One region of the Colwellia sp. M166 genome, then DNA from elsewhere that is predicted to be linked to it. Evidence: predicted binding sites of a transcription regulator. Region 1 holds the regulator's gene; each other region holds the start of a gene.
The links. The regulator sigma-54, encoded in region 1, starts transcription at its own class of promoters, with help from an activator protein. The targets are predictions, from matches to a motif close to GTTGGCACGNNNNTNGNNT.
Positions count from the first base shown of each region.

Region 2: the regulator sigma-54 is predicted to act here: its motif matches at 3,705-3,723, upstream of FGD67_RS11165 (DUF1328 family protein).
Region 3: the regulator sigma-54 is predicted to act here: its motif matches at 1,743-1,761, upstream of nirB (nitrite reductase large subunit NirB).

Region 1 covers NZ_CP040755.1:2,874,193-2,885,315, forward strand. The annotation lists gene FGD67_RS13055 (2,3,4,5-tetrahydropyridine-2,6-dicarboxylate N-succinyltransferase) at 1-663, shown strand, start outside; gene FGD67_RS13060 (PLP-dependent decarboxylase) at 756-1,934, shown strand; gene FGD67_RS13065 (succinylglutamate desuccinylase/aspartoacylase family protein) at 1,965-3,113, shown strand; gene yjgA (ribosome biogenesis factor YjgA) at 3,195-3,713, opposite strand; gene pmbA (metalloprotease PmbA) at 3,819-5,174, shown strand; gene mgtE (magnesium transporter) at 5,280-6,638, opposite strand; gene FGD67_RS13085 (HPr family phosphocarrier protein) at 6,821-7,102, opposite strand; gene rapZ (RNase adapter RapZ) at 7,106-7,960, opposite strand; gene ptsN (PTS IIA-like nitrogen regulatory protein PtsN) at 7,968-8,420, opposite strand; gene hpf (ribosome hibernation promoting factor) at 8,450-8,737, opposite strand; gene FGD67_RS13105 (RNA polymerase factor sigma-54) at 8,774-10,282, opposite strand; gene lptB (LPS export ABC transporter ATP-binding protein) at 10,343-11,074, opposite strand; gene lptA (lipopolysaccharide transport periplasmic protein LptA) at 11,075-11,123, opposite strand, start outside.
Region 2 covers NZ_CP040755.1:2,450,451-2,461,573, forward strand. The annotation lists gene FGD67_RS11140 (mechanosensitive ion channel family protein) at 1-76, shown strand, start outside; gene FGD67_RS11145 (entericidin A/B family lipoprotein) at 152-301, shown strand; gene FGD67_RS11150 (BON domain-containing protein) at 819-1,370, opposite strand; gene FGD67_RS11155 (DUF2254 domain-containing protein) at 1,546-2,871, opposite strand; gene FGD67_RS21895 (hypothetical protein) at 3,403-3,477, opposite strand; gene FGD67_RS11165 (DUF1328 family protein) at 3,484-3,660, opposite strand; gene FGD67_RS11170 (hypothetical protein) at 4,363-5,115, shown strand; gene FGD67_RS11175 (bifunctional diguanylate cyclase/phosphodiesterase) at 5,161-6,639, shown strand; gene nrtS (nitrate/nitrite transporter NrtS) at 7,043-7,150, shown strand; gene FGD67_RS11180 (hypothetical protein) at 7,339-7,773, opposite strand; gene FGD67_RS11185 (redoxin domain-containing protein) at 7,788-8,315, opposite strand; gene FGD67_RS11190 (DoxX family protein) at 8,340-8,960, opposite strand; gene FGD67_RS11195 (RNA polymerase sigma factor) at 9,077-9,736, shown strand; gene FGD67_RS11200 (anti-sigma factor) at 9,744-10,019, shown strand; gene FGD67_RS11205 (DinB family protein) at 10,052-10,585, shown strand; gene FGD67_RS11210 (hypothetical protein) at 10,593-10,847, shown strand; gene FGD67_RS11215 (cupin-like domain-containing protein) at 10,852-11,123, shown strand, end outside.
Region 3 covers NZ_CP040755.1:3,812,305-3,823,427, reverse strand. The annotation lists gene nirB (nitrite reductase large subunit NirB) at 1-1,614, opposite strand, end outside; gene FGD67_RS17300 (protein kinase) at 1,901-3,742, opposite strand; gene FGD67_RS17295 (NarK family nitrate/nitrite MFS transporter) at 3,747-5,216, opposite strand; gene FGD67_RS17290 (50S ribosomal protein L25/general stress protein Ctc) at 5,621-6,244, shown strand; gene pth (aminoacyl-tRNA hydrolase) at 6,373-6,957, shown strand; gene ychF (redox-regulated ATPase YchF) at 6,990-8,081, shown strand; gene FGD67_RS17275 (DUF3718 domain-containing protein) at 8,332-8,685, shown strand; tRNA gene FGD67_RS17270 (tRNA-Met) at 8,887-8,963, shown strand; tRNA gene FGD67_RS17265 (tRNA-Leu) at 8,990-9,074, shown strand; tRNA gene FGD67_RS17260 (tRNA-Gln) at 9,127-9,201, shown strand; tRNA gene FGD67_RS17255 (tRNA-Gln) at 9,269-9,343, shown strand; tRNA gene FGD67_RS17250 (tRNA-Leu) at 9,396-9,480, shown strand; gene FGD67_RS17245 (FAD-dependent oxidoreductase) at 9,690-10,856, opposite strand; gene FGD67_RS17240 (2OG-Fe(II) oxygenase family protein) at 10,887-11,123, opposite strand, start outside.

The DNA of each region.
Region 1 (11,123 bases):
ACTGAAGTTAAACACGCTATTTTAGCGGCATTTAAAGCTGGAGAAAATATTGAGTTTGAAGGCGCTTATCGTGGTTTTGTTGATAAACATAATTTACCTGCGCGTGAATTTACCGTTAGTGATCAGGTAAGAATGGTGCCGGGTGGCTCATCGGTTCGTCGTGGTGCTTATGTCGCACCAGGTGTGATTATTATGCCACCCGCTTATATTAATGTTGGTGCATTTGTTGACAGCGGTACTATGGTTGATAGTCATGCATTGATAGGTTCGTGTGCACAAATTGGTAAGAATGTGCATGTTTCTGCGGCGGTACAAATTGGTGGTGTGCTTGAGCCTATCGGTGCAAGCCCAGTGATTATTGAAGATAATGCTTTTTTGAGCGCTGGGGTGATTATTGTGGAAGGGATTGTGGTGAAAAAAGGTGCGGTTCTAGCACCGGGGGTTTCTTTATCAGCATCAGTACCTGTATATGATTGCGTTAATAACTTAATGTTAGCCAAAGGTGCTGATATTCCTGAAAATGCCGTGGTTGTGCCCGGTACACGCCCTGTTGCCGGTGCTTGGGCTGAGCAACACGGGCTTAATATGGCTTGTGCGTTAATTGTTAAATACCGTGATGAAAAAAGTAATGCCGCCTTAGAGCTTGAATCAGTACTGCGTTAGGAATAAGAATGACTGAAATGTTAAATGATAAGGCTAGGCCTAGTTGGCTTAGCGCTAGCTTAATGGCATCACTGAATAAGCACCGTGATTTAATGCCGCCTAGCGATGATATAGCAGAAGATGAAGCGGGTTTTTTTCTTTATGATTTAGATTCTCTTAAGCAACATTTATCGCTGCTCATGCAACAAGATGTTATTAAGCTTTGGTTTGCTGTTAAGGCAAACCCTTTGTCGCGAGTAATACAAACCTTAGCGCAGCAAGGCTTTAATTTTGATGTTGCTAGCCAAGGCGAATTGAGCCAAGTATTAGCGCAAGATATTGCTGCAGATCGCATCTTAAATACAGGCCCAGCAAAGTCAAAATCTCAGATGAAAGCTTTTTTACGCCAAGGTGTACGCACTTTCGTGGTTGAAAGTTTAAACCAACTACAATGGCTAAACCAAGCAGCTAATGAACTCTCTTGTCGACCACAAGTGCTATTAAGAGTGCAATTGCAATGGCAAGAGGGTGAAAAAAACCCCTTAGGTGGTAATGAAGTTACGGCTTTTGGCTTATCTTGTGATGAATGGCAAACAATCAAGGTAGCTGATTTTTCAGCATTGAATATCAATGGTTTACATATTTTTCAATGGGGAAATATGCTCAGCAATGCACGTATGTTTGAGTTGTGGTCGCAAATGGTTACGCCACTATTAACCTTAGCTGAAAATTTGGGCATGAACTTAGAAGTATTAGATTTAGGCGGGGGCTTAGGTGTTGACTATTTACAAACAGAGCAAGGTTTGAGTTGGCCGACAATTATTAATGACTTAGCAATAATAAAAGCGCGTGCTGGTGTCAGTGAACTTTGGTTAGAGTTAGGTCGTTATGCCGTTGCTGAAATGGGCTATTACCTAACTTCTGTGGTCGATCGTAAGCAGAATTTTCAGCAACAACAATTAGTACTAGCAGGGGGGATTAATCATTTATTACGCCCTGCGATTACGGAACAGCCATTTCCAGTTGCTATGCTCAGAGAGTCTACAGCAAGCCCGCGTTATTTTGATTTGCATGGTCCACTTTGTACCAGTTTAGATAAATTGGGCACACTAGCAATAGCTGATGATGTCGGTGTTGGTGATCAGCTAGTCTTTGGTTTGGCTGGCGCCTATGGTTTTACTGAAAGTATGCCGTTCTTTCTTTGCCATCAAGTGGCTGCCGAATACGTTTTACAGCGCGGAAAAATTGAGCAGGTGCGGACAGCAGAGCCAGCGTCATGGTATTTACGCTGATCGGGCTGAACAGCTAGAATAAGGTTATTTATGAATGTAATTAGTAAAGAAGTTATGCACGTCGGTGAAATGGCCAGTGGCGCGGCGCTAACGGTGCCGGTTTATCGGATCAAGGGTAAAGAGCAGGGGCCAGATGTTTATATTCAAGCCAATATGCACGGCGCAGAAGTACAGGGCAATGCGGTTATTTTTCAACTCTTAGAGCAGTTAAAAACACTTGAACTTAACAGCAGTATTACATTAGTGCCTTATGCAAACCCTGTTGCATGTAACCATAAAAATGGTGAGTACACTTTAGGGCGTTTTGATCCCATCACTGGTGTTAACTGGAATCGAATGTACTATTTTGCTGCTGATATCATTGAACCTTTTGCACAAGCCTATTTGAGCCACTCAGCTATTGAAATAGAGCGTGCCTTTAAAGCTTTACTGTTGGAGCAGATTGAGCAAAAACTTAATCATAATATTTATGGCCTGACTACTGGGCAGCGTATTGCTTTTCAATTACAGCAATTAGCCCATCAAGCTGATATTGTTTTAGACCTACATACCGGTCCTATTTCGAGCAAACATTTATATTGTCCCGAATATGCGAAGGAAAGTGCCAAGTACTTTGATATTCCACATACCTTGTTAATTCCTAACAGTTTTGATGGCGCGTTAGATGAAGCAACTTTTTGTCCTTGGTGGCAGCTAAAGCTTGCGTTTGCTCAGTTAGGGCGTGATTTTTCGATAACGAAAGCGGATGAAAATTATGCGCAAGATTTAATTATTAAAGAAAGCTTTACTGTTGAATTAGGCTCACAAGAACAAATAGATTTAGATGTTGCCCATGAAGATGCACAAGGTATTTTAAGTTATTTACAATATCAAGGCGTGATAAAGAGTAACGATTTTCACCCTAAAAGCATGATCCGATATAGCTGCATGCTAGCCGATTACAAAGCATTATATTCACCAATGGGTGGCATGGTAGATTATTTAGCTGAATTTGGTCAACCATTAGCGGCAGGAGAGCCTTTAGCTCGAATTCTTCGAATGGATAATTACGGTGATGGCGATCCATTACACTACATTAGCTTAGATCATCCCGTGATTCCTATTTTGCACTTTGCGTCAGCGAGCGTTAATCAAGGCACTGAACTTTATAAAGTGTTTAGTCAGTACAGTATTTTATAACTGCGGGTATTATCGCGCAAAGAGAAATAAAAACGCCTTGTAAATCAAGGCGTTTTTATTAAAGCTCAAATTGACTTTTAGTTAAAAAATCACATGCTCTTTTAAGTAGGCAAACAGGTCACGATAATGTTTACCCACCTTCTCTTCTTTATGCTCTTTTTTCGCCTGGCGCACTAATTGTCGAAGTTTCTGTCTTTCCATTGTTTCACACTGGGCTAGCAAGTCTTCGATGTTGTCATTACCTTGGGTGATAAGTTCATCACGAATTTTTTCTAATTTATCAAACTTCGCTGATTCTTGTTGATGCTTATTAGCCATAACATCCATTGCTTGTTTAATCGGCTCAAGATCAGTTTCAGCTAGTATTTTAGCAATGTGGCGCACATGGCGACGTAATGCTTCGTGCTTGTTGGCAATTTTATCTGCTAGCACCATTGAAGCTTTAAGCTCATCAGTCAGTGGTAATTTACTGCGTTGATGCTTCGACATTTTGACGATGACAAGGCCAAAGTCTTGCAGTCGATGCATTTCTCGTTTTATTTCCGATTTACTCAGTAATTCTTCTTCTAATTCATCGATATCGTTGGCAGACTGGGGCATAATGTTAAGTAATAAAGTGATTGTTACCTGTAGTATACAACAAAGCTGTACCAGCAAAAACATTCCTGTTGTTTGTATCGATAAAATGTGAGAAATAATTTACCCATGAGCGATTCTGATAGTATTCAAATGCAAATAGAGCATGTAAAAACACGTGTTAATGACGCCATGACACTGGCAAAGTCACTGGGCGCCGATGGTGCTGAAGTTGCTATGACCCGTACACAAGGTCTGAGTGTTAGTACTCGCCTAGGTGAAGTTGAAAATGTAGAATTTACCAGTGACGGTGCGCTAGGTATTACGGTTTACAAAGCCGGCAGAAAGGGTAGCGCCTCGACAGCTGATTTATCAGAAAAAGCATTAAAACAAGCGATTGAAGCTGCGGTCAATATTGCCAAATATACCTCGGTTGATGATTGCTCTGGCATGGCTGATAAAGCAATGTTAGCGATGTCGCCTCCAGATTTAGATTTATATCACCCGAAAGCGTTAACAACGGAGCAAGCAATAAGTATCGCTAAAAGCTGTGAAGACACAGCGCTTAGCTATGATAAGCGTATAACCAATTCAGACGGTGCGACACTCGCAAGTTATGAAGGGTTTAAAGTGTATGGTAACAGTCATGGCCAACTGGTTGGCTACCCAAGTACGCGGCATAATTTGAGTTGTGTGATGATCGCCAACGAAGGTGACGATATGCAGCGTGACTATGCTTATACTGTCAGCCGCGAATTTGACAAAATGGAAACTGCTCGCAAGATAGGTCAACAGGCCTCTATGGAAGCCTTGTCTCGTTTAGGTGCGCGCAAACTCGCCACGGCTAAAGTGCCAGTGATGTTTCGTGCCGATATTGCAAATAGCTTATTTGGGCATTTTATCGCCGCCATCAGTGGCGGCAATTTATACCGTAAATCTTCTTTTTTAATGGACTCAATTGGCAAACAAGTTTTTCCTGAGTTTTTGAATATTAGCGAACGTCCTCATATCAAAAAAGGCTTAGCGAGTAGCGCTTTTGATGCTGAAGGTGTCGCAACCATTGATCGTGAAATCATTACCGACGGTAAGTTAGCGACTTATCTGCTCACTAGTTATTCAGCACGTAAACTGGGTTTACAAACAACGGGTCATGCCGGCGGTATTCATAATTGGCAACTTGGTATGAAAGGCGCTGGTCAAGGTGGTGATTTTGATGCCATGTTAAAAACATTGGGTACGGGGTTGTTAGTGACTGAAATGATGGGCCAAGGGGTTAATGTAGTCACGGGCGATTATTCACGCGGTGCTGCAGGCTTCTGGGTCGAAAATGGCGAGATAGCTTATCCGGTTGATGAAATAACTATTGCTGGAAAGCTCCAAGATATTTTTACTGGTATTGTGGCAATAGGAGATGATATTGATATGCGTGGTAGTATTCATACCGGCTCAATTATCGTTAATGAAATGCAAGTGGCTGGCAGTTAAGTATTAAAGTTGGAAGTTAATAGCTATCAGCTTTTAGTTAAAAGCAAAAACCAGTCCTGAGCCGCTCCACTTGTTTTGACTGACAGCTTAAAACTGACGGCTGCTCTACCCTAGCAGTAACGTTGCGGTACCCAAGAAGGCGAATATTCCGACAACATCGGTAACGGTAGTGAGAATGACGCTACCGGCCAATGCTGGGTCTATATTCATCTTTTTCAATACTAAAGGAATCGTGACACCCGCTAGACCCGCAGCGGTCATATTCATTAACATGGCAAAGGCGATAATAGCGCCGAGCATTAAATTTTGCTGCCAAATAGCGACGACAGTGGCGATTAATACGGACCATATCAAACCGTTGAAAAAGCCAATGGCAAGCTCTTTATAGAGTAAAATACGTGAGTTACTCTCACCAACATGCCCTAAAGCCATACCGCGAATAACCAGTGTTAAGGTTTGATTACCGGCAACGCCGCCCATGCTAGGGACTAAAGAGTTTAATACCGCCAAAATGGCTAACTGATTTAAAATTCCTTCAAACATACTTGATACTGCAACAGCCATTAGGGCGGTAATTAAGTTTACCCCTAACCAAATAGAGCGTCGTTGAGTACTTTTTAATACCGGAGCAAAAGTATCGGCTTCGTCATCTAGACCCGCCATACTCATCATGGAATGTTCAGCCTCTTCACGAATAATATCAACAACATCATCTACGGTGATACGACCAAGCAAGCGTCCTTCTTCATCGATAACGGGAGCTGAAAACCAGTCATAACGCTCAAATAGTTGTGCAACGTCTTTCTCGTTCATATCAGCGGTAATTGCTTGGATGTCTTCATCAATCAGGTTGGAAATGATGGTTTCAGCTTTTGCAGTTACAATCGCTGATAATGATACGGCTCCGATGAAATGATCTTCGCGGTCAACAACATAAAATGAGTCGGTTGCTTCAGGCAACTCGCCACGTAAGCGCAAATAGCGTAAAACCACATCTACCGTCACATCTGGACGAATAGATATGGTGTCGGTATTCATGATACCGCCGGCAGTATCCTCTTCATATGACAATGCGGCTTCAACACGGCTACGGTCTTGCCAGTCCATTGCGTTTAGCACTTCCTGATAAACGCTGTCAGGTAGTGTTCTGAATACTTCTGCTAAATCATCTACATCCATGCCTTCAGCAACGGCAGCTAACTTTTCTGGATGAATATTTTTTAGTATGCCTTTTCGAACTTCTTCGTTTAGCTCTTCAAGTACTTCACCATGATGATCAGCATCAATTAATTGCCATAGCGCCATACGACTCTTGGTTGGAGAAGACTCTAATAGTAAGGCGAGATCATAAGCAGGCATGTCTTGCAATAATTTGCGGACATAGACAAACATGCCACTATCGATGGCATCATTAACTTGCTGTAGGCGTTGATGACTGTAATCTTGCTCAGAAACTTCCGGCATATAGCTACCTTGTGCCGTTGTAAAAACGAAAACTGAAAATTATTAGTATGAAGGATAATTATTAAGGTGATGTTACGCTCAAAATTGATAATTATCAGTGTTGAGTTTACCGTAATTTATCACTTTTCGCAGCTTTTTTATTGACTTAAACACAGGTTGAGGAGCTTAGTGCTTGGCTTTATTTACTCAGTTTCATTAAATTTGTCACTAAAAAGTTGGCAAATCTCTGCTAGCGCTCTTTCTGCATCTTCACCTGAGGCGACAACCTTAACGGTTTTTCCTTGGGCGCCGGCTAATAGCATTAAGCCCATAATGCTATTAGCGTCAGCACTATTATCAGCTAATTCAATTGTGACTTTCGCGGTAAATTTTTGGCTAAGCTGAGCAAGTTTTGAGGCCGCTCTGGCATGTAAGCCAAGTTTATTGATGATCAGTACTTCACGGCTAAATTGTACAGTCATCATAATTTATGTACTTTCAATGGGTAAGTCACGGTGACGAGATTGCACGTCTTTACGCTCTTTACGCATATTATTGGCTAATAATTCTGCAATATATACTGAGCGATGCTTACCGCCAGTACAGCCAATAGCGATGGTAATATAGCTACGATTATTACGTTCTAAATGCGGTAACCAAGTCATCATAAAGCTGTTAATTTGCCAAATAAACTTAGTCACTATCGCTTGGCTAGCAAGGAAATCTTGTACTGGCTTATCTAAGCCGGTATAGTCTTTTAGCTCTTTATCCCAAAATGGATTAGGTAAAAATCGGGCATCAAAAACATAGTCGGCATCTTGCGGCACACCATGTTTGAAACCAAATGATTCAAAGACCACCACCATAGAACCTGATGTTTTACCCAAAATACGTTCTCTGACTAAGTCGGCAAGTTGATGTGGTGATAGTTGACTGGTATTGATATATAAGTGTGCTCGACTAGCGATCGGTTCCAGCAGTTTTTTCTCTAAGGCAATAGCTTGGTCTAAAGCAATGTTTTGCTTAATCAATGGGTGTAAACGTCGAGTTTCACTAAATCGACGGATCAGGTCGCTATCATCTGCATCCAAATAGAGTAGGTTTAACTCGACAGCACTCGGCAGGTAATCAATAATTTCAGGCACATCGTTAGGATCTTTCGGTAAGTTGCGAACATCGATACTTACCGCAACATTTTCATAATCATTGATGACCGTATGGGTTAATGCCGGTAGTAAATTAACTGGAATATTGTCGACACAGTAATAGCCTAAATCTTCTAAAACACGCAGTGCGACACTTTTGCCGGAGCCAGATCGGCCACTTACAATAATTAATTTCATCCGTGCTTTAACTCGCTTGTTGGATTAACTGAAAAAGCTCTTGGTTAGTTTTACATTGACGTACCTGTTTGCAAAACTGTTTGTTACGAAAAATTGTCGCAATACTTTGAAGGGTGCACAGATGATTTTGGCATTCTTCTTCAGGTACAAACAAGGCAATAAAAATATCTACGGGACGATGATCAATAGCATCAAAATTAATCGCTTCTTCTATGGTGATAACCACAGCAATTGGCTGTGTGGCATCACTTAAGCGGCCATGAGGTATAGCAATGCCATTACCTATACCTGTTGAGCCCATTCGTTCACGTTTAACTAAGCTCTCTAATAGTTGAAAAGTGTCGTGATTTGCCAATTTTTCAGCAGCAAGACTACTTAAATATTCTAAAATACGTTTTTTACTTGCAGCCGGTACTGCACAAATAGTGCAGTCCGGAGTTAAGATATCTTGCAACTTCATAAACTTATAAGACCTAATGTGGTGCTACGCTAATGCTTGTTAATCTTGCCTTTGTACTTCAAGATTTGGCGATCTAGCTTATCAATTAAAGCATCAATTGATGCATACATATCATTGTTTTCTGCTTTAGCATGGACCTCAGTGCCACTTAAATGGACAGTGGATTCGGCAATTTGATTGAGCTTCTCGACTGTTAATACGACATGTACATTGTTGATGTGATCAAAATGACGTTCTAGCTTTTCAAATTTGCCATTAACATAATCACGTAATGAATCGGTAACGTCGACATGGTGTCCGGTAAGATTAATTTGCATATGCTGCTGTCCTCTTTTACGGGTGAGTAAGTTGGCCTAGAGTAGGCTTTTACGTTGATTTGATGGCGGTATAGAGAGCGATTCACGATATTTAGCAATGGTCCGCCTTGCGACTTTGATACCTTGCTCGGCTAAAATATCTGCCATTTTGCTATCACTTAAAGGTTTTGCAGGTATTTCAGCAGCAACAAGTTTTTTGATTAATTCACGAATTGCAGTCGATGAACACTCACCACCATTTTCAGTGCTAACATGACTTGAAAAGAAATATTTCAGCTCGAAAATCCCTCTAGGCGTGTGCATATACTTTTGCGTCGTCACCCGTGAGATTGTTGATTCATGCATATCAACAGCTTCGGCAATATCGTTTAATACCATCGGACGCATAGCTTCTGGACCATGTTCAAAAAATCCTTGCTGGCGTTGCACAATACAGTTTGACACTTTTAATAGCGTATCGTTTCTGCTCTCTAAGCTTTTGATAAACCATTTAGCTTCTTGTAAATTCGAGCGGATAAACTGACTATCAGTGGATGATTTCATGGTGCGAGACATCGCCGCATATTGCTGATTTACCGATAACTTAGGTGCAGTATCAGGGTTGAGCTCTACCGTCCAACGGCCGTTTTTCTTTTCAACAGAGACATCAGGAATGACATATTGTTCTTCGCTTTTTATCACGCTATCGCCTGGGCGAGGATCTAAAGATTGTATCAGGCGAATAACTTCGCGTAATTGATCTTCTTTTAAGCGTAATTTTCGCATTAACTGGCGGTAATCTCGATTGCCGAGTAATTCAATATATTCAGTTACGGCTAACTTACTTTCCGCTAACCAAGGGGTATCTTTAGCGAATTGATTAAGTTGAATCAGTAGGCATTCAGGAATTGAACGAGCAGCAACACCTACGGGGTCAAACATGTTAATGCGCTTTAGTACTACTTCAACTTCGTCAAGCTCAACATCTTCAATGCCGACACTTTCTAAGATATCTTCTGCTGAAACGGTTAAGTAACCTGCTTCATCAATGGCTTCAATAATGGCAATAGCAATGGTTTTATCGGTATCGCTAAAGGGCGTGAGTTCCATTTGCCAAATTAGGTGATCTTGTAATGAATCTTTTGTTTCACCTTGGTAGGTATAATCTTCTGATGCCGGTCCAACACCGCCACTACTTGCACCAGCACTAAAGTTGTCATCCCAAGTAGTATCACTATTAAGTTCTTCGGGAATATCGGTTTTGGCTAGGCCTTCTGAGGAGCTAATTTCATCGATCGTTGGTGCTGAATCTTCACTGCCATCTGAGGATGACATTGCTGTATCTTCACTAACACCAGCAGAAAAGGCTTCCTCTAAATGGTCAGGGGTACTTTCCGAGCTATTATCAGCAGTTTCATCAACTTCAAGCAAAGGATTACTTTCAAGTGCCTCTTGAATTTCTTGCTGTAGATCCAGAGTAGATAATTGCAACAGTTTGATCGCCTGCTGCAATTGCGGGGTCATCGTTAACTGTTGTCCGATACGGAGTTGCAGAGTAGGACGCATTTACGTTTTCTTTTCCCTGTTCAAAGACATTATTATTGTGCCGTTGTAGTTTGTTACTCACTATAGCGTGAATTGTTCACCAAGGTATACATCTCTTACATGCTGATTCGCAAGAATTTGATTAGCATCACCTTCAGCAATAAGTTCGCCATGACTAACAATATAGGCGTGCTCACAAACATCGAGTGTTTCTCGTACATTGTGGTCGGTGATCAAAATGCCAATACCACGTTCTTTTAAGTGTAGGATAATTTTTTTTATATCACCTACTGAAATAGGGTCAACACCTGCAAAGGGCTCATCAAGTAAGATAAATTTTGGTTCCGCTGCTAAAGCGCGTGCTATTTCAACGCGTCGGCGTTCACCACCCGATAAGCTCATGCCTAAGTTATCTTTGATATGGCTAATGTTGAACTCTTCTAGCAGATGTTCAAGTTTCTCTTCTCTTTCGATATCATTGAGAGTTTTGCGAGTTTGTAAAATGGCCATGATGTTGTCATAAACCGAAAGCTTACGAAAAATTGATGCTTCTTGAGGTAAGTAGCCGATACCTTTACGTGCGCGTTCGTGCATCGGTAATAAAGTTAAGTCTTCATCATTTAAAACAATGGAGCCGCTATCATTGTTGACTAAACCGACAATCATATAAAAAGAGGTCGTTTTGCCAGCACCGTTCGGTCCTAATAAGCCAACAATTTGTCCAGCAGAGACCTTCATACTGACGTTTTTAACTACTTTTCGGCCTTTATAGGCTTTTGCTAGACCGGTTGCGGATAATGTTGAAGTTGCCATCTACTCTTGTTTATCCTTTGATTTTTCTAGTTGCTCAGTTTTATTTTTA
Region 2 (11,123 bases), 420 kb from region 1:
AAGACAAAAAAAAGGCACGGAGGATACTGAATCAAACACTCCGGACGAAAAAAATGTCGAAGGCAAAAAAGCCTAGTTACGCCATACTGATACTGAAAAAAAACGAATATTATTCGTGATAGTTAAGCTCATAAACCAAGAGGAACAAAAAATGAAATATAAAACATACTATAGCAAGATAAAATCAGTACTAACTGTATTATTACTGAGTAGTGCCTTAGGTGCTTGCGCCACAATAGAAGGCGCAGGAAAAGATATAGAAAGTGCGGGAGAAGTCATTCAAGACGCCGCTGAGGGATAATAATTAGTGAGCGAAAACCTTTGAGCGCCAGACAAAACTGGCGCTAGCTTACTGTTATAAGCAAGCTAATATTTAATCTGACATCAAAGCAGCTGTGACTAAGCTTAGCTGTCATCAAACTGAATAACCGTTTGAGTGGGTGTCTGCTATTTATTGTGCTATTTAAATTAATTAGATCACAGACAAAAATGGCATTCAAGCTTAAAAAGCAACTTATCCAATATGAAAAAGACTCGAAAACATCTTTTTGGGAGATATTTACAGCAACAACTTCACGTTATCGGCACATATTGACAGGTTGAAATATGTGAGACACGAACATTTTTTGTCCGTTTAAACAACGTATAGCACACTACATATCACTACTAATTATTATGAGCTTTATTTTCGCTACAATAAAAAAGCTCCTCTAGAAGAAGAGGAGCTTAATCACTGGCTATTATTAGCAAGGTCAGCGCTGATCTGGCTCAAATTAACTTATTGAGCGATTTTTCATTCCGCGTTGGGATTAATATAATTAACTCGGTAATATTTTCAGTTCATTAACCACTTTAGTGACGTCTGTTGCACCTTTAGCGATAGCGCCAGCCAAGTCTTTAGCTTCTTTAGATTTAACAGTACCAGTGAGCGTTACTATCCCGCGGTCAACTTCTACTTCAATGTCTGTGCCACGGACCTCAGATTCAAAAAGTAAGCGCGTTTTTACTACTGTTTCGACTTTGGTATCTTTCAGCGTCTGCATTATATCTTTGTCTGAAATAGTGTCGTTATTCAACACAGTCAGTTTATTTTCAACGCTTTCAACGCCTTCTAAGTTTGCAATTAATTCTGCCGCAAGCGCTTTATCAACATCACTTTCAACTTTACCAGTGAGTGTCACTTTGCCATTTTTAACATCGGTATTGATATCAAACGAATCAAGGTTACCATTCAGTAATAGCGTTGTTTCTGCTTTACCATCAATCCATGCGTCTTTAGCACTATCCTTCCATGTGTTATCAGCTAAAGCTGATACCGAGACACTACTTAATGCTGCTACTACGAATAAAGAACAAATTGAATGCTTCATATTAATCTCCTTGTAATTAGGTCACATTACTTAATGCGATAATAATGCCAAAATCTATAGTATTGATTAATAACAATAAAAATAAAAATAGCATAGTCTTTGTTTTTCAACTTAGTGATAATTACAAAGTATTATGTAAAATTTTCACAGTGCTTTGCCAGCACATTTTGTACAGCTAGCGTAAATTATTTTTAGCCTGTGGGAGGGATATTTTTTCGATTCTAAGTAATAGTTCACCTCGGTCATGAGCACTCAAAGACTGTTTTGCTTGTTGCTGCTTAATCATCTCTGTTTGAGTTAAAACGAAGCTACGCTGCTCATCTGACTTTACTTGCGTTGCCAGTACTTGCAAAGAGTCCAGCATTTTTATGGTAACCGCAAGGTTGCTTTCACATTGTTGCCTGATTTGATCAAAAGCCGCTTTCGCAATATCAGTAAACGTTAGCTCTTTACAGACTAAACGAAGGACGCCATTGGCTAGAATATTTTTCTGAGGAAAAGTTTTATCTGTTAAACCACAAAGTACTGCAGACAGTTTGTCTATGCAGGTAATCGCGGTATATGGATCATTAATGCCTGGAGATAAGGCTCTTAATGCAATTTCTACCAGTTGATGTACAGCAAACTCAGGGTCCTGAACTGGCGTTCTACACGAGCCATAAATTGTATGCGCTATAATATTTTCGCTGATATCCAGATCTGTTTTATTGCTGCTATGAACAGTGGCAATTATTGTTTTTTCCACAATAAAGTCACCTGCTGAAAAGTGCAGTTGTATAACACAATGTGACTGTGACGCCAAATCAATTAAGCTATCTTTATCAATGAGTTGCAGGTAACCACTAAATGGAGCTATCACCTCAAACTTAGCCAAATGACATTTTTTTTGCTCAAGTGAAACTTTTGAATTAACAACATTTTCATTTGTCGCACTGGGAAAAAGCTTTGCTATATTCTGCTGTAATTCACAATAAACATCATCAATCACTACATCAGCCTGAATTGACATTGCAACATGGTGAATAAAGTAAACTAATATACAGACACTAAAACAGGTCATCACAATAGCAACCGCTATGGTTATACCAGGCTCAAAAGCATAGGGAGCCTTAAAACTGAGCGCACAAAATATTACGATACAAAATAAAAAAGTAGCAATAAAGGTACCTAGTACTATCTGGGTACCTTTATCCATCATAAAATTTCGCATTAAACGCGGGCCAAATTGTGAAGAAGCCAGCGTTAAAACCACAATAGTAATGGAAAAGGCAATACTGGTTACTGTGATCATTGCCGCAGCGATTGTACCTAACAACGAGCGCACAGCATTGACATCTGTTGCATACAAGAAGCTGATAGCACCTTTATTCGCTTGGCTATGCGTAGTATCGATGTAGAGTGTTATAGCAGCCAATAAAAAAGAAAGTATAATCATTAAACTTGGTACAAACCAAAAACTGGACTGCGTTTTTTCAATGAGTGGAGCGAGTTTGTTATTCATTGCCGATCCCTTGCTTTAGATATAAAAAAGTCATTGCGCCACAATCACCAGCATCACTAATCAAATTTTAGCTACAATGTTGTAATACATTTTAGGAATCATTTAAATTCACTATTAGGCATATATAGTGTAGCTGTTAGCTGAATATTTGATAACACCATATTAACAATGAATAGGCCGTAGACGATATTATACCAAGTCTATTAAATTTGTTCCCACTCAGAGCTTATCGGCACATTGCTATTTTCTAGGCAATAAAAAAGGCCTATTCAGGCCTTTTGAAACTTAGTTGCTGCCGATTAACAATCTTTATCTTCAGCGTTAACTTTCTCTTTTGCTTTTTCACAAGCATCTTCAAGTGCATTACCAGCATCTGTTGCCATATCACTGGCTTTTTCGCCAGCTTCTTCAAGCGCATTACCGGCATCGTCAACCATATCGCCGACGTTATCACCGGCATTTTCAGCAGCTTCACCTGCATCATGCACCATTTCATCTACTTTTTCACCTGTCGTTTCAGCTTTATCATCACTACAAGCGGCTAAGCCAAATACTGCAACAGAGATAATAAGTAAGCTTGATATTTTTTTTATAAAAGTCATAAATTTCTTCCTAAATTTTGGGTGATTTACCACGAACAGCATTGGCGATTAATGAGATAACCAACAATACAACGAAGATGAAAAAAATAATTTTCGCAATACCTGCTGCTGCACCAGCGATACCACCAAAGCCGAAGATTGCGGCAATAATAGCAACAACTAAAAAAGTGAGTGCCCAATTCAACATAACATTCTCCTCAGTTCATTAAGTATAAAACTACAGTTAACTTAAAGCGTAATTCATGCCAACAAACAAAACAAAATTAAACTATTGATAATAAACAATATTAATTTAAAAAGCACTTGTTATATGATTACTGGTATATAGCACAAAGTGAAATATTTACAGGCTAAGCGTGTATAACTTGCAGTATCAGCGAGTAATTAACTCATCTAGAACGAAATAAAGAAGCATCACCCTAGGTAACCTGAGTTCGGGATAATGGATGTGCGAAGAAATTAGTATAATACAATGTTTACAATCACTTTAGTCAATTTTTATAAAATTTGGCGCATAGTTTATTATCAATGTGATAAGTTTTGCGTGAATCAAGGCTGATTTGTGTACCTAATAGCGAGCTATTAGTAGCAAATTTAACGCTGATACACGCAGAAATCGTCGCATTGACGGACTTAGCTTACCCCAGACTCAGGTTAAGTAGTTAAAGCAAGAGTTTTTAAATCATTTAACGGTACTTCATTTGAGTGTTGAGCTGTAAACACGACAAATGCAACTTTAAGCTTTAATCAAACCAGAGAATTTATATATAAGAAAATACTTAATAGACTTGGTATTAGCTGAATAAAATTGAAGCTTTTCAGTAAAAGTGGAAATAAATTACTGAAAAAACCTATCTATAATTTATGGAATAAAAATTAAGTATTTTAAATGAATGGATTTTTAAAACCCTATTTGTTTCGAGCAACACTATTTTCTGGTCTAGCGCTTATATTAGGGCTATCGCTTTCTTATATTGTTTATAAGTCGTCAACAAAAGTGGAAAAAAACACTTTTGAACTGGTGAACAACTATATTCCTATTTTAAATAGTACTGGCCAAATCATTGAAATATTAATGGCTCAAGAACGAAATATTTATGAATATTTTGTCACACAAAATAATTCATTATTTTTAGCAAAGCAAAATGAATTCAATCAGACCCTTGCAGCACAGTACTTACTTATTACGCAACAAGGAGCATTCGCAAATGAAAGTACATTACTCTTTAAAAGCCAAAAACAAATAACCGCGCTATTCGAGAACTTTCACTCCACAATACAAAACAGAAACCGGTATAATGAAAATGATTACTGGGACGAATTAAGAATAATATTAGCCGAAATATCCGCTACCAGACGTGAGATGACGCCAGTATTAGCAGCGATAAAAATGTCAACTCAGCAGAACGTCATAAACGCAAAAAACGCCACACATCAACAAGTGGCAAAGAGTCATACTGTGGTGGCTCTTTATAGTTTCAGTATAATTCTTCTTGGTGCTCTTATTGCCTGGTATATTAGACAATCTATTGTAAATAATGCCAAAATGAATCGTTTAGCATTATTTCCTCATCGCAATCCCAACCCCATTTTGAGCATTAACAACAAAGGAAATATAGTTTTTTCTAACCCTGCATGTTAAGCATTATTACTTCAACTAGATTACACCAATAAAGAAATAAATAAATTGCTACCTCAAAATTATTCTACGCTTTGCCAGAAAATAAATAAAAGAAAACTGCAGTCTATATCTGTTGAGCAAACGATAAAAAAATATGTATTGCAGTACAATATTAATTATTTACCCGATATCGACGCTTATGATATCCATATAATTGATATCACTGAACGAAAAATAGCGGAAGAAAAAGTTAGAAGATTAGCTTTTTATCATCAAGTAACCAATCTCCCCAACCAATACAAGCTCAATGATGATTTAGTATCAGAAATAACACGCCAAAAAGAATTTTCTCTAGGTGTTTTTTCAATTAGAAATTTTAATAAGCTAGTAACTGCATACGGTGTTGAGGTCAGTAATGTTTTAGTTGATAAGTTCTGTGATCATCTAAAAACAACCCTCCCTGATGAACTACTTTTATATCACCTTAATGAAAATCAGTTTGCTTTAATTTACCGGGGGAAAAATGATGAACTCTCTTTGCAATTAATCGCTAAAAAAATTATTTATATTGCTGAAAAACCACTAATTACACTATATGGTGAGTTCTTTATTGAATTAGACTTTGGTTTTTGTTTATACCCAACTCATGGAGAAGACAAAAACCGTTTAATCAAAAATGCATTTTCAGCATTATCTGTTGCCCACGCTAATCAGCATGAATATTTTTCATTATTTTGCACTGAAGTTGAGTATGAAATTTTCCGAAATACCAACATGATCGATGATTTGAGAAATGCGGTTGTAAAAAATGAGTTATTTCTAGTTTTTCAACCGCAGTTAAATTTAGCCCAACAAGAAATAACAGGCATAGAAACCCTCGTTAGATGGAAGCGCGAAGGTAGCATAATATCGCCAGCCGAATTTATACCTTTAGCAGAACAATCTGGTTTGATCGTTCCTATTGGCCAATGGATTCTTGAGCAGGCGTGTCGGTTTACTAAAGAGTTAGTGAGTTTAGGTCATGCAGACATAGTGGTCGCGGTAAATGTATCCCCACGACAATTTTCGCATCCTGATTTTTTAAAATTAGTTCTTCAGACATTAAAAGATACAAAACTAAATGCAAAAAACTTAGAGCTTGAGATCACTGAGGGTGTATTTATGCATAACGAAGAGATGACCTTATGTGTACTTAATCAACTGAAGAAAAATGGCATACAACTCTCTATTGATGATTTTGGAACAGGTTATTCATCATTATCTTACCTAAAACGTTTTCCCATAGATAAACTCAAAATAGATCAATCGTTTGTTAAAAACTGCCACACTAATGATGAAGATAAAGCAATCATTAGTACCATTGTCGCCTTGGGGAAAAATCTTAACTTAACCATAATTGCTGAAGGCGTAGAAGAATTAGCTCATGTTGATTTTTTAAAAAGCATTCACTGTGATGAGATCCAAGGTTACTGGTATAGCAAGCCGTTGGAGCAAGATAGACTCATTGCTTTCATGGCAAACGCAGCCATAGAAAATATTAATTAAGGCTTTATCGACGTGAACAAGATAATACATTGATTTTCTTTGGCGATTAAAAGAAATACCTTAAAGCGCTCGATAATACCAAACCTATTAAGTTCGTTCTCTCTCAGCGCTTACCAGCGGTTTGAGAACAACGATCATTTTTTTGAATATAGTTATTCTATATGAAAGAAATTATCGGCGGTTATCGAATCGCTAGCAAGCTCCCCAAGGTTGATTTTAAAAGGCTTACAGGCCGCGTTATTGATTTTGACAATGTTCTCACAGGGATGTGAGTCATTAGAACAACGCAGGAGCAGTTGTCGAGAATAACCATTATCAAAATCAATACCTTGCCTACATGAGTGTAGGTACTTTGGTTCAATCTGGCACTGTGAACCTGTGCCGCTAAACCTTTTAAACTTCAATGACTGGGAAGAAACTTAATAGAATTGGTATAAAAGTAGCAACGATCGTTGGAACACTACTGATGTTAATTAATCATGGTGATATTATTTTTTTCTGGAGAAATTGAACTGCACCATAGATTAAAAATAATGTTGACTTATTTAGTCCCTTATTTAGTTTCGACCTATAGTAGTATTGAGGCTAAACTTGAGCAGTAATTAGTCTGATAATTCAGCATGAAGTCACCTTAAGTTAAAGCGTTTTTTATATCATGACACGCTAACACCATAAATTTCGCCTGATTAACAGCAAGAATTATTTAAGTGTATTTAAGAGCAATATAGTCTTATCTCTCATTTCATCAAGTTCAGCTAATATAGCATCAGCACTTTTCTGATCATTTTCAATCTGCTCCCAATTAAGCTCCCAGGTTACACTGAGTTTATCGGCATTATCAGGTAATGGTGCTGGTAACACTTGTGCTAGATCATGAATAGTTAACACATAGGCCCAGCCCTTTATTGAGTCACCTTGAGTTTCCAGCATGGGGTCGTATCTGCGGTAAAAGACTAATTCTTGTAATTCATTAAGCTTTGATAACACCATAAATGAAGCAAAGCGTTGGTTTCTATTACCTTCCGTTTGCTCATTACGCCATGTGTTATAACCGAGCCCTGTTAATGCCACCACAAGGCTTATTATCGCCACAGCATTTCGTTGAAATTGATTTAATAAATTGGCTTTTTGCATTTTGCAAACTCGGCTTACTCAAATGATTGTTGATGTGAAAATTCTTTTATACGATCAAAAGGCAAATGATCACCCTCATCTTTTCCATAGTACGCTTGATGTACCATACCATTTGAAGTAACTAGAAAATCTGCTGGCATTGTTGTCATGCTGCCTTTAATAGTGGTGGGTATATAACCCTTTGCCATCCCTTGTATCAGTGTTGGCATTCTAAAAAGCATTCCTTTAATAACGCCTAGAACTGAATGCTTAATACCATATTGCTTGTAATACCAATTATCTTCATCAGCTAAAATAGGAAATGGCGCATTATGTCCTTCCGCATGTAGTGTCAAGTTATCGATAGGTGAATCAAAAAGGGCGACAATAGTAAAATCATCCCCTAACTCACCATATCGTTTGACCAGTTCATGCATTCTCATATTACAAAAAGGGCAACTCGCAAAGCGAAAGAACGATAGCATAAAAGGTTTCCCTGCTATGCTATGCATATCAAATATTGTCCCGTCGATTGCAGGTAGAATAATATTTTTAATTTTCATATCATGAGCAATATACATCAATGTTTATGCTTTGGATGCCAGTGCTTTTTGCTCTTTATATAAGGCACGTTCAACCCAATAATCAACACTGACATAACGTCCAGCGCCAATAAACAATAAAGCTAATAACATAATAAAATAAGTAACCGAAAACTCGATACCGTTATTTAGCATTACCACACTGCCTGAAGAAGTAATATAGTCGTAATTGGTGTGCTCTTGCAGTACCTCTTTAACAATCGCCAATTTGTTTGAGGCCTCGATTACTCGTTCATTAGCAAAGGGGGCACTTGGGTCGGTAATCGCTTGCCAGCCGTTGTCCCAGTGAACCGTTCCTGCGGCAACAACCATAGTGAACATCAGTGGAATTGAAAACCACCTTACCGCAAAACCAAAGAAAAGCGCTATCGCACCAAAAAATTCAGTCGCGGTAGCTAAAATGGCCATAAGAAAAGGAAAAGGCAGCCCTAAACCCCATTCAGTATTGCCAAACCATGCAACAATTCCTTCAAAGCCTTCAATTTTTTTAGTGCCTGCCATCCAAAATACAGGAACCAAGTACATTCTCAGCATCAGCGGGGCTAAGAAATCAATTTTTCGGGTTTTGTTTAATAAACTATGAGTTTTTATTAGTAGTGATTTCAATGTCTACTCCTTGTAAAAAACTACTTAACATTGGAAATTATTAAATAGTGATTTTTAGATGAATATTCGTTAATTTAGTTATTTGATGCCACTCAATTAAAAAGGTTACAACTTTTTTGAAAAAACAAACTTCTGCCAATGTAGCTCTAGATAGTGAAAAAAAACTTATTGAGGGGCTATTGAAAAATGACAATTTGGCCTATGAAACATTGGTGCGCCAATACAGCTCGAAAATGTATGCCGTTGCCCGACGATTTTTTGGCACCAATGATGACGCGCAAGAATGTTTACAAAAAGCCTTTATTCAAGTATTTAAGAATATTCCATCTTTTAAGAAGGATTCTAGTTTAGCTACATGGCTACATCGCATTACTGTCAACGAGGCATTAATGATGATCAGACGGCGAAAAAGACAAAACACCACATCATTTGAGGATTTTACCCAACATTATAACGAGTATGGAGAGCGAACAGCATTTAGTGATAGTAACAACAATGAGTTAGGCTGCAGTTTAGCGAATAATATTGAAACTGTATTTGAAAAAAATGAAACAAAACTATCGCTAAATGAAATTATTTATCAACTCCCAGAAAAATATTGTAACGTTTTACTGCTTAGAGACATCCAAGAAATGAATACCAAAGAAACAGCAAAAATATTGTCTATATCTGAAGTGTCAGTAAAAACACAGTTACACCGGGCCAGATTGCTGCTAAAAGCAATTTTAGAGCAACATGACAAAGCAAACTCAGAAAATAATTGGAAGGTGAATTAAAGTGCTGATGATTAGACGGTTGATGACTAAATATGTGCCAGGCATGTTAACTTGTAAAGAAGTTGATAGCTTCATATATGACTTTCATGAAGGCAAATTAACCTATGTTGAAAAAATTAAGTTTAAACTACATTTGAGTATGTGCCCTGAATGTCAGGCTTATGTTAAAAGTTATAAAAATGCCATTCGCATGTCTCAATCAGCTTTTATAAAGCAAGATCCAATTGAAAAGATACCTGAAGAATTGATTGAAGTGATTTTGAAAAGTCGCACTAAAAAGTAGTTTTATGCTAAAAAAGTCGGAAGTAAAATAAAATGATTGCAAGTCAGTTGAAAATAATTGAACAAGGTATTTCATATCTTGAGTCGGTATCAAAAGCAGATTATACCGCTATCATATCACCGAATTTCATCAGTTCAACAGGCTCTCACATGAGACATATAATTGATCATTATCAAGCCATTATTTCAGGTCTAAACAAGGAACTGATTGACTATAATGTTAGAAGTCGTGGCAGCCAGTTTGAGTTATTACCAAGACTAGCCATTGGCAAATTAAATGAAATAACTGAGTGGATTGAGCAGCTTACAGAAGATAAACTTAATAAATTAATCACGCTCGCCACAGAGGTGTCTATCAGTAAGCAAAACATTCAACACGTGCAGACTTCTGTTGCCAGAGAACTGGTTTTTGCTAGCAGTCATGCGGTACATCATTACGCCATGATAGCTCAAATTTCTTTTGCACAACAAAACTCACAACCTCAGTCATTTGGCTTAGCCCCTGCTACCGCTACCTTTCTCAGACAATCAAGTAATCGAACCAACATCAAACAAAAAGGTTGTTGATAGCTTAATGTATACCTTAAGTTATTTACTTACTGATATTGGCTATGAGTTATTTTTCAATCGTGATGAACAGCGCTCACGGTTACCCGCTATTTCACCTAAGTTTAATCAAGCTAGAAGCGCTATTTATCCAGTAAATCCTCAGGGTGAAAATACTTGGCTTGCGGTCAATCAACAAGGTTTGACGCTGACATTATTAAATGATTATCAAGCGCCGCTTAAAAACAATCCTCATATTGTAAGAACAAGTAAACTGAATTAGCATCATGATCATTAATAGTCAGGAAATTGAATACCGCAATTTTTATCGTGATTTTATTCAGTCTAAAAAACCAATATTAATTAAAAGTGCCTTCAAGCCCAATACCTTAAACAAAATAGTTACTGACAAAAAAGACAAGATAAAACCTTTGTACTCACGTGGTGCAGCGCCGTTTCTTTATACTTACTTTGACGACAGTACCATTCGTAACTATGTATTTAATCTCCCTATTATTAAGTGTTTATTAGATAACCCAAATACTCAATTTAGAGAAAA
Region 3 (11,123 bases), 940 kb from region 1:
AGCTAAAATAGATGCCGTTAATGGTTTACACACTTCACAGCCCAAACCTTGACCGTGTGACGATAATAATTGTTCAAAGGTGGTGATTTTCTCTACTTTGACAATATCGAACAACTCTCGGCGTGAATGAGCAAAGTGCTCACAGATATCTTTTTTAACCTCAACGCCACGTTGCTCAAGTAAGCTGTCGGTGACATTTTTCACTAGCGCGGTACAACCACCGCAGCCCGAGCTCGCTTTGGTACAAGTTTTAATATCGCCAACACTACAAGCACCGTTATCAATAGCACTGACAATGTCGCCTTTAGTGACGTTATGACAAGAACAAATGGTCGCGCTATCTGGTAAAGCATCAACCCCTAAGGCCGGTTTATCAGCCGCCATCGGCAAAATCAACGACTCTGGTGACGCCGGTAAATCAATAGCATTGAGCATGTATTGTAACAAGGTGTCGTATTCACTGGTGTCACCAATAAGGACCGCACCGAGTAGCTTAGTTTTTTCGGCATTAACAACAATTTTTTTGTAAACACCATTCGGCTGATTTTCATAGGTATAACAGAGTGAGCCTGATGTTTTCGCATGGGCGTCACCAATGGAGCCAACGTCTACCCCCATTAGCTTAAGCTTGGTACTCATATCAGCACCGGTGAAATGTTGCTCTTCACCCAGAATATGTTTTGCCGTTACTTTTGCCATGGCATAACCAGGCGCAACTAAACCAAAAATAAAGTTGCTCCACAACGCACACTCACCAATAGCGTAGATATTATTATCAGAAGTTTGACATTGATTATTAATAACAATGCCGCCACGTTCACCAATAGCGAGATCAAAGTCACGAGCGAGGTTATCAAAGGGCCTGATACCGGCTGAAAATAAAATCAAATCAGTTTCTAGTTCACTGCCATCACTAAAACAAAGCTTGTAGCGACAATGATCACCATCAACAATTTCATTGGTGGCTTTTGACGTATGCACTTGCACACCTAACTGTTCAATTTTACTTTTCAGTAATCGTCCACCGCCTGCATCAACTTGCACCCCCATCAATTGTGGGGCAAATTCAACTACATGAGTTTTTAAGCCTAATTGTTTCAGAGCATTAGCAGCTTCTAAACCAAGCAGCCCGCCACCAATAACAACGCCAACCTTACTTTTATCGGCACTTGCTTGAATAGCATCAAGATCATCAATGGTACGATACACTAAGCAATGTTCGCGATCTTTACCTGGGATAGGTGGCACAAAAGGATACGAGCCCGTAGCAAGCACTAATTTATCATAGTGATAGCGCTCTCCTTGCTCTGTTTCAACGAAGCCTTGCGCTTTGTCGATATGACTAACCTTAGCATCAACGGCGAAATTCACTTGCCATTGTTGATAGGTTTTTTCGTCTGTCATGGCTAAATCTGCCGCCGATTTACCGGCAAAATACTCCGACAGATGTACGCGGTCGTAAGCCAGTCTCGATTCAGCACAGAGTACGGTTATCTCTACCGCTTGTTCGCTATTACTTAGCTCAACAAGTTGTTCAACAAAGTGATGACCAACCATACCATTGCCAACAACAACAACTTTTGTTTTTACCACTGCCTGATTATCTATATCCATCAACCTACACCTACTTATTTATGACTCGTGTTAAACCGAAAAACTTACTTTTAGTCAGATGACCGCCAAAGAAAAATCACTTATCTTAAGTGCTTTTAATTTACCTTGGCTGAACTTAATAGATCTAGTTGCAAAGCTGGTGCCAGTTAACTTTTAACTTTAAAAACAATAACTAAAATATTTATCAAACAATTATGGCGTGCTAATGCACTAGTATGATGATGCAGCCGCACCACTGCTGTGCAGTTAATCGCCCTTGTTATATTGATGCAGTAATGTACTACGATTAAAAAGCGATAACGCCTAGCAGTGTGATCAACAAAATAAATGTCGTCGCTTGCCAAAATTGAATTGGGTAACGTTTTATAAACGGTAGGTTTTGATATGCTTGCAACACATCAAGGTTAGGCTTATTAAGATCAGTGAGAAATTCAGAAAAGGCATGATAACGATCCTTTGGATTGGCTTGTAAGGCTTTTTTCAAGGTTAAATCTAGCCACAAAGGTAATTCATTACGGTAATCTTTAATACTGCGATATTGCCATAAAGGGTAGGCTTTTACTTTTTCATGGCTCGACGCCATCGGCTTATAAGGTAATGCTCCCGAAAGCATTTCATAACAAACAACAGCAAGTGAAAATAAATCACTTTGGTGGTCGGCATGCATCGTCAGTAATGTTTCAGGTGCAATGTAATTCAGCGTACCTTGCGGCACCGTTTCTGGCAGGCCAGTTGTTACTTCATCTTGCGCGGCAATTAAAACCGTACCGTAGTCAATTAGCGTGATCTGCCCAGAGGCATTAATCATAATGTTGTCAGGCTTTAGGTCTCGATGAACTAAATCAAGACGCTGAAATGCCCGCAGCGCACTCACTATTTGACTAACGATATCACGTACCTGAGCAATAGTTGGTTTGGGATTATCGTGCATCCATTCACTTAAGGGTTGGCCATCAATAAACTGACAGACATGATATAACGCCTTGCTAGGATTCGGGTTAGTAATAACCTGCATAACATTACGATGCTTTATCCGCTCCCCCACCCAACCTTCTCGTAAAAAGCCCTGAATATAGATAGCGTCGTCGATAAAGTTCATCGAAGGCACTTTTAACACTAATGGCTGTTCGTGATCTGCATGTTCGACTAAATACAAGTGCGATCGCACACTGGCATGCAATATTTTCTTTACCTTATAGCCATCGAGTTTCTGCCCAACTTGCAGCGCTGGAGGTATTATTCTCGTCAACAAGTCTTGTTCAATTTCGGCTAATTCTCGCTTAGGTGTAGCATCAATATAAACCAGCACACAACTTACGTTGTCCTCACTACCCGCGGCAATTGCTTGTGTAACAATTTGCAAACTCACTTGCTCAAGCATGACTTTATTGGGCTGCTTTGGTATTGCAGATAATATCTTGGTCAGTTGTTGTCCAGGTATATGTTCATGGACACCATCACTGGTCAACATAAAAATATCACCGACATTGACGCCGAGCTGATATTGGTCCACTTTTAAATGGCTATCAGCCCCCAACGCTCGGGTAAGTAAACTGCCACTGAGCCCTTGTTTTTGATTATGATCACGAGTAATAACGTGATATTCGCCATGACGATATTTACCTACACGTGTGTCGCCAACGTGGAAAATATAAGCACTAGATGATTTAACAATTAATGCCGTGAAGGTGGTTAACCATTGTGCAGTTTGCTGTTGAGTATTTTCATGGTGACATTTAGAGTCAGTAACAGACCCAGTTACTCCTTGAGAAAATAACCACTGGTTTAAACTTTTTAGTACTTTAGCTGCTGATTTATTCGTTGACCAAGATGCTGTTGTCGCATAATACTCTTGAATAAACTGTGTGACCGACAATTGTGCAGCTTGCGCCGCATGGCTAGCACTTGAAACGCCATCGGCAATCGCAACAACGATGCCTTTTGACTCTCGTTCAGCGACACTCGGTTGCAAGGCAGCAAAAGCATCTTGGTTTTCAGCTTTTGTACCGGCTTGAGATGCGCCGCCAATAACAACGGCTAAAATAACAGGTAGCTTGGAGCGCGCCACACTGGTTTGCGTTGCGCTACTAGCTTTTACTGGCTTATTATCTATTGGGCTTTTCATCATTTGACTAGCTGACACTAATAAGCTCTACCGTACCATCTTCATGGACCTCAGCAATACTGCCTTTAGGTTCTTCCATAAATAATAAAGCGACAAAGCCTATCACCGCGGTTGCTGCAATGACTAAAAAGAATTGGCTATACGGTACAAAAGTTAACACCGTTAAATAGACAACAGCGCCAACATTACCATAAGCACCAGTCATGCCAGCAATTTGTCCGGTTAAGCTACGTTTGATTAATGGTACCGCCGCAAAAACAGCCCCTTCACCCGCTTGCACAAAGAATGAACATAGCATCGCTGTTACTACCGCTAATGCTAGTGGCCAAGCCCCTGAAATCAACGACATAGCAAAATAGCCACAGGCTAAACCCGCCGTCAGAATTAATAAGGTTTTCTTGCGACCAAATTTATCGCTTAGCCAACCACCACCAGGACGTGACATTAAATTCATAAAGGCATAAGTTGACGCCAACATGGCGGCAAACACCATATCTAAAGCAAAGGTTTCAGCAAAAAATAATGGCAACATAGAAATCACCGCAAGCTCAGAGCCAAAAGTAGCAAAATATAAAACATTCAGTACCGCAACTTGTTTAAATTTATACTGTTGCGCAGATGGTATAGTTGACTCAAAAACCTTGATATTCACTTTATAGGTTTGAATTAACTCGATAATGAATAAAGCAAATAGTGCTAAATAAACCAAAATAGCACTTTGCTCTGACAGTAAGCTCACACCACTTGGCGACAACTTCCATGTAAGCAGCGCTAACGCACCATACATAGGTAGTTTCATTAAAATTAGAAGATAAAAGTCATTGCGACTAGTGACCAACATTGCACCACTACTTTTAGGCTTAAAATAAGTAGAGCCTTGCGGAGTATCCCTAACATTAACATACCAGATAACACTAAAAACTAAACTCAGCACGCCCGTCAATGCCACGGCGTAGCGCCATCCATCTTCACCACCAAAAAATAACGCTAAACTAGGGAGTAACATAGCTGCAGCGGCTGAACCAAAGTTGCCCCAACCACCATAAATCCCCTCAGCTGTGCCGAGTTCATTGGCTGGAAACCACTCACTGACCATGCGAATACCGATAACAAAACCGGCACCAATAAAGCCCAGTAAAAACCGTGATAACGCCGCTTGCTCAAAATCGGAAGCGAGTGCAAACATAAAACAAGGAATGCTACACAATGCCAACAATATTGCATAAACAAGCCGTGGACCATACTTGTCAGTTAGCATACCGATAATGACTCGCGCAGGAATGGTCAATGCGACATTTAATAATAATAACGTTTTGATTTCAGCACTGGATAAATTAAGGCTATCCGCTATGACAGAAAGTAATGGCGCGTGGTTAAACCACACGGCAAAGGTAATAAAAAATGCCATCCAACTTAGGTGCAGCACTTTCATCTTACCGACAAATGAAAATATTTTAATCCCTGCAGGATCCGACATGTAAAATTCCTTGAGTAACTGAGCAAAATGAACCTAGGGCTAAGCAATCTTAATACCAGTAAGGAAATAAAAAATTAAACTATAAAATTCAGTACGATAAAGAATACCTTGGGTTGCAACGTTAAAGGTACAATAATCATTAATCCCCTTAATAGGGCTTATTGCACATCCAAGGTGCAGGCCGTTACTCTAAAAACATTCAATTTTTATGCTTTTATTAGCAGCCAACAAACAATTAAATTAGCATTTTGTCATAAGCCTTAGCGATAATATTGGATCTCCATTAGTGGGGGTGTTATCATGCCGCGCCTTTTTTAGCTAATTATTATCGGTTAGAAATAGGAACAGGTTGTTTTTGGTCGCAAAAAACAACAACTTTTAATTATTAAATAATGGATATTACCATGACTGATTTATTTACATTGGATGCTGAAGTACGTACAGATTTAGGGAAAGGTGCGAGCCGCCGCCTACGTCACGCGAACAAAGTTCCAGCGATTTTATACGGTGAAGGCCAAGAGCCTGTTTCTTTAACGTTAGAGCACAAAAATGTTTTCCGTGCACAACAAGAAGAAGCATTTTACTCACACGTTTTAACGATCAACATTGACGGCAAGCCTGTTGAATGTCTTTTAAAAGACATGCAACGTCACCCGTTCAAGCAAGTTGTAATGCACTTAGATTTCTTACGTGTTGATGCAAAACACGCTGTGCAAGTTAACGCTCCAATTCACTTCATCAACGAAGATGTTGCAGAGAAGTTAGGTGGCACTATGGCTCACCACGTGAATGAAATTGCAGTAACATGTTTACCTGCTAACATTCCAGAGTTTATCGAAATTGATGTTGCTAACTTAGAAGTTGGTCAAACATTGCATTTATCAGACGTTACTTTACCGAAAGGCGTAACATCTGACGAATTAGCAAAAGGCGAGAGCCATGACCAAGCTGTTGCTACATTGAATGCGCCTAAAGGTGTAAGCGATGACAGTGCAGAAGAAGCAACAGAAGAAGCTTCAGCCGAGTAAGTATTAATTTACTCCTGATGATAAAGCTTAAAGGGACAATGTTTTTACAACATACCCTTTAAGCTTTTTAGATTTATAGCAAATAGATTAATTGTTCTTAAGTTTGTATAACAAGAGTAAACTATTAGATGACGATTCAATTAGTAGTCGGCTTAGGTAATCCAGGTGCTGAATACAGTAAAACCCGTCATAATGCCGGTGATTGGTTCGTCCAAGAGCTTGCATCACGTTACAACATTTCACTAAAGCCAGAAAAAAAATACTCAGGTCTCTACGGTAAAGGATTAATTGCCGGACAATTAGTTCATCTTCTTATACCAAGCACTTTTATGAATTGTAGTGGTAAAGCCGTCGCACCATTAGCCAACTTTTTTCGTATTCCCGTTGAAAATATTTTAGTCGCTCACGATGAGCTTGATATGTTGCCTGGTGTTTGCAAAATCAAACAAGGTGGCGGACACGGTGGCCACAATGGCTTGCGCGATATTATTTCCTGTCTAGCAAATAACAAAGAATTTTATCGGTTACGCATTGGTATTGATCATCCAGGTCATCGCGATCGCGTCACTGGGCATGTGCTTGGTAAAGCACCTGCCAATGAACAAAACTTAATTGACCAAGCGATAGACGAAGCTGCGCGCTGTTTTGAAATTTGGCAGAAAGACGATATTAAAAAAGCTCAAAATCGTCTACATTCTTTTAAAGCGCAATAATCGCTATTGCGCCAACATTATAGGGTAACATCATGGGATTTAAATGTGGTATTGTTGGCTTGCCCAACGTCGGGAAATCAACACTTTTCAACGCGCTAACTAAAGCGGGTATTGAAGCTGCTAACTTCCCTTTTTGTACAATTGAACCTAATACAGGTGTTGTACCCGTACCGGATCCTCGCTTAGATGCGCTAGAAAAAATTGTTAATCCTGAACGCGTTTTAGCAACTACAATGGAATTTGTTGATATTGCTGGATTAGTTGCCGGTGCATCTAAAGGTGAAGGTTTAGGTAATAAATTTCTAGCCAACATTCGCGAAACTGATGCTATTGGTCATGTGGTGCGTTGTTTTGATAATGAAAATATTATTCATGTTGCTAATAAAGTCAGTCCTGCTGACGATATTGATGTTATCAATACTGAATTAGCCCTGTCGGATATGGATACTGCAGAACGTGCTATTTTCCGCTTAGCTAAAAAAGCTAAAGGCGGAGATAAAGACGCTAAATTTGAAATGCCCGTATTAGAGAAAATATTAAAGCATGTTGAAGATGGCCACATGGTGCGTTCTTTAGCGTTAACTAAAGAAGAAAAAGCAGCCGTTGACTACTTAAATTTTTTAACCCTCAAACCAACCATGTACATTGCCAATGTTAATGATGATGGCTTTGAAAATAACCCTTATCTTGATGCTGTACAAAAAATTGCCGATGAAGAAGGTGCTATCGTGGTTGCGGTTTGTGCTGAAATTGAAAGCGAGTTATCTGAAATGGATGACGAAGACCGTGTTGAGTTTATGGCTGATCTTGGTTTAGAAGAACCTGGCTTAAATCGTGTTATCAATGCTGGTTACTCTTTACTTCACTTGCAAACTTACTTTACCGCTGGTGTAAAAGAAGTACGTGCGTGGACAGTAAAACAAAATGCTACCGCACCACAAGCTGCCGGTGTTATTCATACAGACTTTGAGAAAGGCTTTATTCGTGCTGAAGTCATCGCTTATGAAGACTTTATCGAATTTAATGGTGAGTCTGGCGCTAAAGAAGCTGGTAAATGGCGTTTAGAAGGTAAAGAATATCGCGTAAAAGATGGTGATGTTGTTCACTTTAGATTTAACGTTTAAATCTTCTACATAAAAACAACAAACCAAAGAGAGCTAAGGCTCTCTTTTTTATTAGCACTGTTCCCCACCTTGACTATAAAAACTTAACCTACGAGAATTATCGTAATAAAGCTATTCTGATAAGCCTAACTACCTTAAAATAGCACTCAGTTTTATTCGGCACGAACAATCATTCACCAATAATACTGGCAAAGTTTACCTTTCAGGTTAGACTTTTCTAAAACAACAATATAAATATTTTAGGAATACGATGAAAACAACTATTTTAGCTTCAGTAGTACTTGCAACAGCAATGTTTTATGCCCCACAAAGTTTAGCTTTTGATCAAAGTATGTCATTACGTATCTGTGAATACGTATCAATTAATGATAAAAAACGCTTACGTAATTATTTAAAGTCAAATAAAGTTAAAATTCGCTCTATATTTGACAGTGTTCAATGTAATGGCAGCAACTTACTTGAATTTGCCGCCACTTCAAATGCGCTAGATGTTGGAGAATACTTAATAGGTAAACTTCCGGTAAAAACAGTAACAGAGAATTTAGCTGCTATTAAGACAAGCTCAGCTCACTTAGCAAAAGTAGCAAACGAAAGAATTAAATAAAGTCATAGCAACAATAATAAGCTCATTAGGTGATAACCTTAATGAGCTTATTATTTTAGGGTTATTTTTGTGCAGATATCCGACAAATTGCACAGTGAATAAGCAAACAAACAAAAAGTCTTATTTTTTTGATAAAAACGGTTGACGTAGCTCAATCAGATTTGCATAATACGCGCCACTTGCTGAGAGGCGAGATGGAAAGGCTACATAGCTCAGCTGGTTAGAGCACATCACTCATAATGATGGGGTCCCAGGTTCAAATCCCGGTGTAGCCACCAATCTATCTCTAAGTAAGAATTGAAATGCGGGGTTGGCGGAATTGGTAGACGCGCTGGATTTAGGTTCCAGTATCGCAAGATGTGAGAGTTCAAGTCTCTCACCCCGTACCATTTCAATGTAACTAGTTATGAAAGTAAATAGTTACGAAAGTAAGTACATTGCTGGGGTATAGCCAAGCGGTAAGGCAGCGGGTTTTGATCCCGTCATTCTGAGGTTCAAATCCTCATACCCCAGCCACTTTCTTTTATTCTCTGTATTATTCGAAAGTCCTCAATGTTACTCACTTTGTCATAGAATATCCTGTTGGGGTATAGCCAAGCGGTAAGGCAGCGGGTTTTGATCCCGTCATTCTGAGGTTCAAATCCTCATACCCCAGCCACTTTCTTTTGATTACATTACAACTCATTATTTATGAGATTACTACCTGGTATGCGGGGTTGGCGGAATTGGTAGACGCGCTGGATTTAGGTTCCAGTATCGCAAGATGTGAGAGTTCAAGTCTCTCACCCCGTACCATTTGTTATCTCTTTATCTGCATAACTAAACTTCATTAAAATATCTTTTAATATCCTCTAAAAATTATCTTTTTATTTTTTCTTCGTTTATTCATATAAACAATGCTTAACTTCAATGCGATTTTATATGAACTTAAGAGACCTGGTATAAAGTAGCTGAACCCGAGTTGGGGGAAAGTGAAGTTCTATAGCATAAATGATGAGGCAGACTTAAATACCACAAGCATAAGCCAGTGCTTTGTTCTTTAACTTTGGTAGCTTATTTACCATAGTCAAACCGGCATTACGAGCTAACTTGACTAAAGGTGAAACATGACCAAATGATAAATATAATGCATCCATTGCCGTCATCATCAATAAATTATCTGTCCGTCTCTTTTGCTGGTAACGAGCCAAAACATCTGCTTGTTGCCATGATTCGCCGTTCCCAATAGCTTGTGCAATAACATGCTGCAAGGCTTTAACATCTTTAAAACCTAAATTAACGCCTTGACCGGCCATAGGGTTTATCGTATGTGCGGCATCACCAAGCAGCAAAACACGACCTTTATGGTATTGATTGGCGTGACGCCTAGTTAATGGGAATGCGGCTTTATTAATAACTTCAATACGACCCAGTTTACTAGGGAAATGTTGCATGACTTCCTGTTCTAAACTGCTATTAGCTAATGCTGATAGACGCTTTATCTCATCTTTAGTTTGATACCAAACCAGTGAGGCAAAACTTCCTGGCATAGGCAACATAGCAAGCGGACCTGTTTGGAAAAATTGCTGCCAAGTAATATCTTGTTGTGATTTTTCAGTGCGAACATTAATTAGCATGGCTGATTGCGCATAACCCCAACCTGTTGTACCAATATTAGCTAACTTACGAACATAGGAGTTCGCACCATCAGCGCCAATAACAATTTTACTCCGTAATTTTTTTGAGGTTAAGGTTAGCTCAACTTCAGTTGCGTGTTGCTCAAGTTTAATTAAGCTTTCAGGACATAATAACGTTATATTGCTGTGTTGTTGTAATCTTTGCCACAAGGAAAGCTGTATCAATCGATTCTCAATGATATGACCTAAATGCGCTTGTCCGATGTCACTAGCATCAAATTCAGTATAACTGGACTGACATTCCGACACTCCTAGACGCTTATATGGGCACATGCGCCACTGTTGCAGTTGCTGCCACGCACCTAATTGCTGTAATAACTGCTCTGAAGCTAATGAAATAGCAGATACTCTTAAATCAAATGCTTGCTCAGCAGAGAAAGCGACGGGGGTGTGTTTTTCGATAACGGCAACTTTCAGGCCTAATTCAGCCAATGACAAAGCACTCGCTGCCCCGACCATTCCTGCACCAACAACAACACAATCAAATTGCTTCATAATGATTTTCATAACCTTGTTTACATAAGGTCATTCTACCCAACCTGATATAGTAATTCGATGTTTATATACTGGATTATTCAGCAACCTGACGCTATGCGGCATCGGGTGCGATAACTTTAAAATAGTCAGGGTACTAAATTTGGGGGTTATAACTCGCTTATAGAATTTGATCTTTCTTGGATAAAGTTCTAATTGGCCACCAAACCGCTCTTGCCATCCTATTGATAATTGATAAATAAAAGCATATTTTCCAGCACCTCCGTC